4 regions of the Rhizobium leguminosarum genome follow, and region 3 is predicted to be linked to each of the others. Evidence: riboswitches for the same ligand, from Rfam matches in the RefSeq annotation. Region 3 holds a riboswitch; each other region holds the start of a gene.
What was found. A riboswitch is a leader RNA that binds a small molecule or an ion and turns the genes downstream of it on or off. The one in region 3 is predicted to bind cobalamin.
Positions count from the first base shown of each region.

Region 1: another riboswitch for cobalamin. It lies ahead of bluB (5,6-dimethylbenzimidazole synthase); the one in region 3 lies ahead of nrdH (glutaredoxin-like protein NrdH).
Region 2: another riboswitch for cobalamin. It lies ahead of cobU (bifunctional adenosylcobinamide kinase/adenosylcobinamide-phosphate guanylyltransferase); the one in region 3 lies ahead of nrdH (glutaredoxin-like protein NrdH).
Region 4: another riboswitch for cobalamin. It lies ahead of fdhA (formaldehyde dehydrogenase, glutathione-independent); the one in region 3 lies ahead of nrdH (glutaredoxin-like protein NrdH).

Region 1 covers NZ_CP016286.1:1,743,601-1,745,799, reverse strand. The annotation lists gene BA011_RS08765 (HAMP domain-containing methyl-accepting chemotaxis protein) at 1-726, opposite strand, end outside; cobalamin riboswitch at 1,095-1,283, shown strand; gene bluB (5,6-dimethylbenzimidazole synthase) at 1,326-2,012, shown strand.
Region 2 covers NZ_CP016286.1:1,907,448-1,909,646, forward strand. The annotation lists gene cobW (cobalamin biosynthesis protein CobW) at 1-675, opposite strand, end outside; gene cobU (bifunctional adenosylcobinamide kinase/adenosylcobinamide-phosphate guanylyltransferase) at 680-1,189, opposite strand; cobalamin riboswitch at 1,566-1,962, opposite strand.
Region 3 covers NZ_CP016286.1:3,540,340-3,542,538, reverse strand. The annotation lists gene BA011_RS17390 (heavy metal translocating P-type ATPase) at 1-418, shown strand, start outside; cobalamin riboswitch at 656-880, shown strand; gene nrdH (glutaredoxin-like protein NrdH) at 1,141-1,362, shown strand; gene nrdI (class Ib ribonucleoside-diphosphate reductase assembly flavoprotein NrdI) at 1,372-1,776, shown strand; gene nrdE (class 1b ribonucleoside-diphosphate reductase subunit alpha) at 1,878-2,199, shown strand, end outside.
Region 4 covers NZ_CP016291.1:226,572-228,770, reverse strand. The annotation lists gene fdhA (formaldehyde dehydrogenase, glutathione-independent) at 1-1,173, opposite strand, end outside; cobalamin riboswitch at 1,393-1,592, opposite strand; gene BA011_RS38140 (DMT family transporter) at 1,764-2,199, opposite strand, start outside.

The DNA.
Region 1 (2,199 bases), 1.8 Mb from region 3:
AACTTCCAACGCGCGTGCCAGAAAACCGATCTCGTCGCCATTTTCCTTGTAGGTGACAGGGGAGACCAGATCGCCTTTCTGCAACGCGCTGATTCTTTCGCTGAGGATTCTGATGGGCCGGCCAACAAGGCTGCGCATGGCGAGAAGGAAGGCGACGACGGCCAAGGCGGTGATCAGCGACTGGGTGAACAGCGAAACGAGAACCTTCTGCCTGACTTCAGCAGCGATTTTTTCGACGGACCAGTTGGTAACGATATAGCCGGTGGCCTTGCCTGATTTATCCAACGGGAGCGGCGCGATGATCGTGACCACGCCGGCGGATATTCCGCTGTCGTCGATCGTCGTTTTCTCCGGCTTGGCACCGAGGCTCTTCACCAGATCGGCCGGTGCGGGCAAACCGTTGATGCCATCGCGTGTCCACGTGTCGACGGCGGCAGGCTCAGAGTTGAATGCGGCAAACTGCACGAGATCGAGCGAAGGGTCATCGCGGTAGAGCGAATAGGCTTCACGGACCGCATTCGCCTTGCCCCACTTGACCCCGCCGGCGGCCAGCGAGGCAAACTGCTCCGCATCCTTGGACCAGTTGGCCTTGGCGCCATCGATCAGAGCCCGGGTTTCGTACATCCAGGTATAGGTGGCGAAAGCGGAAATGCCGCAGAGGTTGACGGCCACGATAATCGCCGCCAGCTTGGCTGTCAGAGGCATCGTTTTCAAAAAATGGAACATTCCGCGGCAGCCTAGAATTGCAGCTCAGTCGAACATGTTCCCGACCGGCGTCTCAATACGGGCATCCGCGCTGACGATCACATCACGAGCCCTCATGCCCATGTGCGGATAGCAACCCAAAACGCGCAAACGCAGTGTGTATTTGATATGTGAATAAATCATAAAGTAGAATGGGATGCCGGAGCACACACGTGTTATTTCGCTATTGCGCCCGCTGGAGATCTGCCTCGCCCCGCTGGAGAGAAGAGGTATGTCGCGCGTCCATGTTCCCTACGCCCCGGCCGAAGAAGAGAGACAGATGGCACCGCTTGGCGCGCGCGGCTAGAATCAACCATCTGGTTCGCGGCTTGCCGCCGCGCCGGTTTGCTGAAATAGATGCGCCGTCAGGTGCCCGCCGGTAAGGCGGGAGAATCGGGAATCCGGTGCAAGGCCGGAACGTGCCCAACGCTGTAAGGCCGACGCTTGCCGCTTCATCACGCCACTGGCTTCTTGCCGGGAAGGCTGCGGCAGACGGATGACGCCAAGTCAGAAGACCGGCCTGGCAAAGATAGACCGATCCGCGCGGACGGCGGGGCGGTTGCGTTGTTGGGGATTTGACGATGCGACCCTTTGATGAGGATGCCCTTTCGGCGGCGTCCGGTTTTTCCGTGGCCGAACGCGAGGCCGTCTATCATGCGATCATGACGCGGCGTGACGTTCGCAGCCAGTTCCTGCCCGATCTCTTGCCGGACGACGTTGTAGAGCGTCTGCTGACGGCCGCTCACCACGCACCCTCCGTCGGCTTCATGCAGCCGTGGAATTTCATTCTGGTGAAAAGTGCCGCTGTGCGGGCGCGCGTCCGGGATGCCTTCGCGAGCGCCAACGACGAGGCGGCGCTGATGTTTGCCGGCGATCGGCGGCAGGCCTACCGCGCCCTCAAGCTCGAAGGCATCGTGGAGGCGCCGCTCGGCATATGTGTGACCTGCGATCCCACGCGCAGCGGCAGCGTGGTGCTGGGGCGCACCCACAATTCGAAGATGGATTCATACTCGACCGTCTGCGCCATCCAGAATCTCTGGCTGGCGGCGCGGGCGGAAGGGGTCGGCATCGGTTGGGTCAGCATCTTCCGCGAAGGCGATCTGAAAACCATTCTCGGCATACCCGAGCATATCGAAGTAGTCGCCTGGCTCTGTGCCGGTTTCGTCGATCGGCTCTATGACGAGCCGGAACTCTCCGTCAAAGGCTGGCGGCAGCGGCTGCCGCTGGAGGATCTGGTCTTCCATGATGGATGGGGACTGAACACCTAGGGCAGTGCGGTGGAGCATGGCCTCAATCGCACAGTCACGACACTCAAGGTGAGCAAACCGATGTCGGGGATCGCCGACGCCGGGCGAGGGCGAGGTATCTTTATTCCGGGCCTTTATATCGATACGCTGAAGGCGAATCCCGGAATTCCAAATGATATTCGGCTATCGGCGGCTCGATCGGAGGATA
Region 2 (2,199 bases), 1.6 Mb from region 3:
GCCGAGCAGGATGCCGGCCGACACCTCCCCGTTCCGTGCCTCGATCATCACGGGCTTGCGCACCGTACGGGAGGCGACCTCGTCGCGCACCCTGATGAGGCCGGCAGCGTCGATCAGGTCGGTCTTGTTGAGCACGATGAGATCGGCGCAGGTCAGCTGATCCTCGAACAACTCCTCGATCGGGCTCTCGTGATCGAGCGACTCATCCTCGGCGCGGCGCGCGTCGACGGCATTATGGTCATCGGCGAAACGACCGGCGGCAACGGCAGCACTATCGACCACCGTGATGACGCCGTCGACGGTCACCTGGGTGCGAATGTCGGGCCAGTTGAAGGCGGCGACCAGCGGCTGCGGCAGGGCAAGGCCAGAAGTCTCGATGACGATATGGTCGGGCCTCTGCTCGCGCTCGAGCAGCTTCGTCATCGTCGGAATGAAATCGTCCGCAACCGTGCAGCATATGCAGCCATTGGTGAGCTCGATGATGTCGTCCTCGGTGCAATTCTCCGCACCGCAGCCCTTCAGCACGTCGCCGTCGACGCCGAGATCGCCGAATTCGTTGATGATCAACGCAATCTTCTTGCCACCGGCATTGGTGAGCAGGTTGCGGATCATCGTCGTCTTGCCGGCGCCGAGGAAGCCGGTGATGACGGTTGCGGGAATCTTCTGCTGGTTCATGGACTTAACCCTTCATTTTCAGCGGCAGGCCTGCCGCGATGAAATAGACTTCAGCGGCCTTCGCCGCGATCGATTGGTGCAGCCGGCCGGCATGATCGCGAAAATCCCGCGCCATGCGATTGTCCGGCACGATGCCGAGACCCACCTCGTTGGAAACGAAAACGAGCCGCGCTTTCGCGGCGGGAAGGAAATCGGCAAGGGCGGCAAATTCCGTCGCCATATCGCGCTCCTCGATCATCAGATTGGTGACCCAGAGCGTCAGGCAATCGATGAGGACGATGCGCCCCTCGCCGTCGATGGCGGTAAGCTTGCCGACGAGGTCGAGCGGCTCTTCATGCGTCGTCCAGGACGGACCACGATCGGCCTGGTGTTGGGCGATGCGCGCCTGCATCTCCTCGTCCCAGGCGCGGCCGGTCGCGACATAGTGACGGTCGAGGCCGGTCGCGGTGACAAGGGCTTCGGCGAAGCGCGACTTGCCGGAGCGCGCGCCGCCCAGGATGAAGGTGGCGGTCATATTCAAACGCCCCTCAGGGAGGGTGCGTAGCCGTGGCTTGCTCCGAGTGCATCTGTCTCGGTTACTGAGGGTGTGACACCCCCCTCTGTCCTGCCGGACATCTCCCCCACAAGGGGGGAGATTGAATCGCCGAGAGCTTTTCTCCAAACAATTGATGTAGGACGACGGTCGTGCTGCTTGCCGATCTCCCTCCTTGTGGGGGAGATGTCCGGCAGGACAGAGGGGGGTACCCAGCATTCGACATAAGCGGCCGAAAACACTCCTCCTGCAGCGCTGCTTGGAGGCGTGGCGTGCGCCGCACCAGGCCGCGCTGAATTCAATCGTTCAGCCAAGACAACCTCCGTGCTGGCAACGGGCATAGTGCCCAGGTGTGGGCTTCTCGCCCGGCACGCATGGCAGGTCTCCTGGCTCGCGGTTATCGGCCGCGATCGGGGCAGACCGGAAACCGGTCGCCCTGATCGTGCCAGCGGATCATCCTCGCCTTCCCGGCTGCATCAGTGAAAAGGTGGACGATTCGTAGACTTGAGAGGCGTCCGACCCCGGTTGATCACCATGCATATCCAGTGGCTTTTCCGGCATGTCGTCCATCCCGCCCGCTTGCACTATTGCAAGCCGTCAGCCGAAAGGCCTGATGCCGGATGGAAGACCCTGACCGCTCTACAGTCGCGGGGTCGGCTGTGATGAAGGCGCCCGGCTTGGGTCCGCCCCGTCACATTCCCTTTTCATCCGGAGGGGCGCAACACCGATCCGGAACCATCCGTTATGTCAGGATGGTCAGTCGACCATCCGTTATCCGGATGGTTAGGCAAGCGCAGGGATGAAGTCAACCGGCCTTGGCGGCCGCCCAATCGCCAGTTCACAGGCGTGGCTACCAAAACACGACTTACCCCACCTAAAATATCGTCATTTATCAGAGACTTACGTCATCAAAATTTATTCCAACCGCCGGTTTTTCGCCGCAATTGCATCGCAAGCGGACTGTACGACCATCTCCGCCCTTGACCGGGCCT
Region 3 (2,199 bases):
GCTCGGCATCGACTGGCGCGGGGAGATGATGCCGGAGGACAAGCAGCGGGTCGTCGGCGAATTGAAGCGCCAGGGCTTCATCGTCGCCAAGGTCGGCGACGGCATCAACGATGCTCCGGCACTGGCAGCGGCCGATATCGGCATCGCCATGGGCGGCGGCACTGATGTGGCGCTGGAGACGGCGGATGCCGCCGTGCTGCACGGACGCGTTGGCGACGTGGCGCGGATGATCGAACTTTCCAAACGCACGATGCGCAACATCCTGCAGAATATCACCATCGCACTCGGGCTGAAGGCGGTGTTTCTGGTGACGACGATCATAGGCATCACCGGGCTCTGGCCGGCGATCCTCGCCGATACCGGCGCCACCGTGCTGGTGACGATCAACGCGCTGCGGCTGCTTCGGATAAAGATATAACATTCCTACTTCCTCCCTCCGGCGTTCGTCACCGGGGGATGTCCTATCGACGATTCGGGCCTGATCTTGAATCGAAACGCGGACCGGCCATAGGGTCGGCTCTCTTCGTCGGGGCTTTCTCCACAGCCTGCTTTCCTTAAGCTTTCGTTATCCATGTTTTTCACAGGAACGTAGCGATTTCAAACCTGTCGTAACGCAATGCACAAACCATCCGTTGACGCGAATTTGGATTGGCGTACTATATCTAGTGTTCGAGGTTCCATCGATTCGTAGGGATCGATGGCTAAGACGGGAATTCGGTGCGTTTCGCCATCATGGCGCGGCAATGCCGGAGCTGCCCCCGCAACTGTAAGCGGCGAGCAACTGTCCGATTTCAGGTCACTGGAGCATGATGCTCCGGGAAGGCTGGGCAGGAGCTTTGACCCGTGAGCCAGGAGACCTGCCTCGAACGAAACGTCCACGGGCGGGGTGTCCGGAAGGTCGCGTTGCATGGCTGCGGGGAATCTCCGCATCGCGTTTCGCAGGCCGAGCCTCCGCATAAGCCACTTCGGGGTGAAGTCATGTCAGTATCTCAGTTCAGGCCGCCACCCGTGCTAGGTAGAGGGCGGAGTATGCCCAGCGGCTAAACAGCCGCATAGCTCACATCACCGGAGACTTTCCACGGATGTCGACAGATTTCCGATCGATGTTCTGTGCCCAATCGCGTCGTCACGAGGAATATCATGACCATTACCGTCTACAGCAAGCCTGCCTGCGTCCAGTGCACTGCCACTTACCGCGCCCTCGACCGCCTGGGCGTGGATTATGACATCGTCGATATCTCTGAGGATGCCGAAGCGCTCGATCGCGTCCGCAGCCTCGGCTACATGCAGGCGCCCGTCGTCATCGCCGGCGAGCAGCATTGGGCGGGCTTCCGTCCCGACATGATCAGCGCGCTTTCCTGAGGAAAAGCGATGGGTCTGATCGTCTATTATTCCAGCCGATCCGAGAACACCCATCGGTTCGTCGCCAAGCTCGGACTGCGCGCGGCGCGCATTCCGCCAAGTGGCGCAGACGCGTTCCATATCCGCGAACCCTTCGTGCTGATCGTGCCGACTTATAGCGGCGACGGCGGCAAGGGTGCCGTTCCCAAGCAGGTGATCCGTTTCCTCAACGATGCGGAAAACCGAGGACACATCCGCGGCGTGATCGCTGCGGGCAACAGCAATTTCGGCGAGACATACGGGCTCGCCGGCGACGTGATCTCAATGAAGTGCCAGGTGCCTTACCTCTACAGGTTTGAGCTGCTGGGCACAGAAGCGGATGTCGCCAACGTCAAACACGGAATGGAACGGTTTTGGACACGGGAACAAATCTGACGCGGGATGCGGGCGCAAAACCGCATCACACTGTTGCTCATCCTGTCGTGGAAAGGCCGCTGAAGGCAGCCGAAACGCTCGACTATCACGCGCTGAATGCGATGCTGAACCTCTATGACGATGAGGGGCGGATCCAGCTCGACAAGGATCGAATGGCCGCCAAGCAATATTTCCTCCAGCATGTGAACCAGAACACGGTGTTCTTTCACAATCTGAGGGAAAAGCTCGATTACCTCGTGACCGAGGGCTATTACGAGCAGGAGGTTCTCGACCAGTATTCCTTCAATTTCGTGCGGGATTTGTTCGACCAGGCCTATGCCAGGAAATTCCGTTTCCCGACCTTCCTTGGCGCCTTCAAATATTACACCAGCTATACGCTGAAGACTTTCGACGGAAAGCGCTATCTCGAGCGCTACGAGGACC
Region 4 (2,199 bases), on a different replicon from region 3:
CTCGCCGTGCGGATCGAGGACATATTTCGTCGCCGCTCCCTGGTCGAAGCTCTCATATCCATTGGCGGCATCGTCGAGCGGGATGACCTTGGCGTTGACGATATCGGCAATTGGCAGCCGGTCGTGGAGGATCGCCTGCATGAGCTGACGATTATATTTGATCACCGGAGTCTGGCCTGTGTGGAAGGACTGCGCCTTGGCCCATCCGAGGCCGAAACGGAGCGAAAGATTGCCGTGTTTGGCGGCGTTGTCGACGGCGCCCGGATCCTCGGTAACGTAGAGGCCGGGAATACCGATCGAACCTGCGGCACGGGTAATCTCCATCATCTGATTGAGCACGATTGCCGGCTGTTCGCCGCCCGAGTGGCCGCGTGCCTCGAAGCCGACCGCATCGATGGCGCTGTCCACTTCGTTGGTGCCGACGACCTGCGCGATCATGTCGCCAAGACGGTCGCTCTTCGACAGGTCGATCGGTTCGAAACCAACCTTTGCCGCATGCGCCAGGCGGTCCTTGTTGAAATCACCGATCATCACGACTGCAGCGCCGAGAATGCGAGCCGAAGCCGCAGCCGCAAGGCCGACCGGGCCGGCGCCGGCGACATAGACGGTCGAGCCGACCCCAACGCCTGCACGCACCGCGCCATGGAAGCCGGTGGGCAGAATGTCGGAGAGCATGGTGAGATCGCGGATCTTCGCCATTGCCTTGTCCCGATCGGGGATTTTCAGCAGGTTGAAATCTGCATAGGGTATGGTGACGTAGCGTGCCTGTCCGCCGATCCAGCCGCCCATGTCGACATAACCGTAAGCACCGCCGGCGCGGGCCGGGTTTACCGTCAGGCAGACACCGGTATCCTGAGACTTGCAGCAGCGGCAACGGCCGCAGGCGACATTGAAAGGCACCGAGACGATATCGCCGATGTCGAGCATCTCGACGTCGATGCCTTTCTCGATGATCTCGCCGGTGATTTCATGACCGAGGACCAGGCCCGGCATCGCCGTCGTGCGGCCGCGGACCATATGCTGATCGGAGCCGCAGATATTGGTCGAGATCACCTTCAGGATGACGCCGTGTTCGATGCGGCGGCCGTCGGGCGCTTCCAGCTTCGGATCGTCGATGTCGCGGACTTCGACCTTGCCCGGCCGGAGATAAACGACGCCTCTATTTTTGCTCATGGATTCCTCCCACTTGTTTGAATGCCTCGATCTGCAACCGATGCAGTCGATGGCAACCTTCCCTCCGGCCTGCCTCCTCCGCAGCCCGGTGTCCACAACACGAGGATACCGCCGCATCGGGCGATATTCGATTTTGCAAAAGGGACAGATTGGATAGAAAAGAGGCGTGAACGCCGGGTTTTTCGCCTGTCGTTCCGCTCGTGATCGCCCGCCGAATCTATCGATTTGCTGTGCCAAGAGCTGGTTCCGGCTCCAGAATCTCCTTTCGATCCATCTCGATATCTTTCCGGATGTCTATCCGGCGATTTCTTTGAGGATTTCAGTTCTTCTACCGCTGCAGGGCAGCGCCGACGTCCGGCCGGCTTCCCATGGTCCATTTCGCCAATTTGCGAGATAGCGCCTTGAACACCACAAACAAACCATGCCTGACGGAAAACAGCGATCAAAAAAACGACATGGGCGCAACTCAAAGACGACAGTCGGTGAAGTCGCAATAGATCGCTGCGCAGGGGAAATAATTGATCCCGCGAATACGGCGGTTTTCCGGATCCTCCGGGAGATTTGATTGCCGTCTGCCTTGAGGACGGAGTTTACGCGCGATGCGGTCGCCGGCTGCGGCTGACGTCGATTGCCGTATGCCAGAACACGGCGCCGAGGATGATCGCGCCGCCGAAAAAGGTGGCGATGGGCGGCTGCTCGGAAAACAGCAGCCAGACCCAGAATGGTGTGAGGACGATCTCCATCGTGCCGATCAGCGCGGCTTCTGCCGGCCGCATCCGTTTCGCGCCGGCAAGGAAGAGCACCAGCGCCAGCGAGAAATTGGTTGCGCCAAAGGCGGCAAGAACGATCCAGTTGTGCAGGTCGAGGGAACCGACCGAACCGAACGGGGCAAAGATGGCAAGCGTCAGAAAAGCGCTGACCACGGTCGGCGGCAGGCTCGGCACGTCGGGACTGATGCGCGGGATGATGATGACGAGCGCGAAGGAGATGGTCATGCCAAGCGCCAGCAAATCGCCCACACCGGTC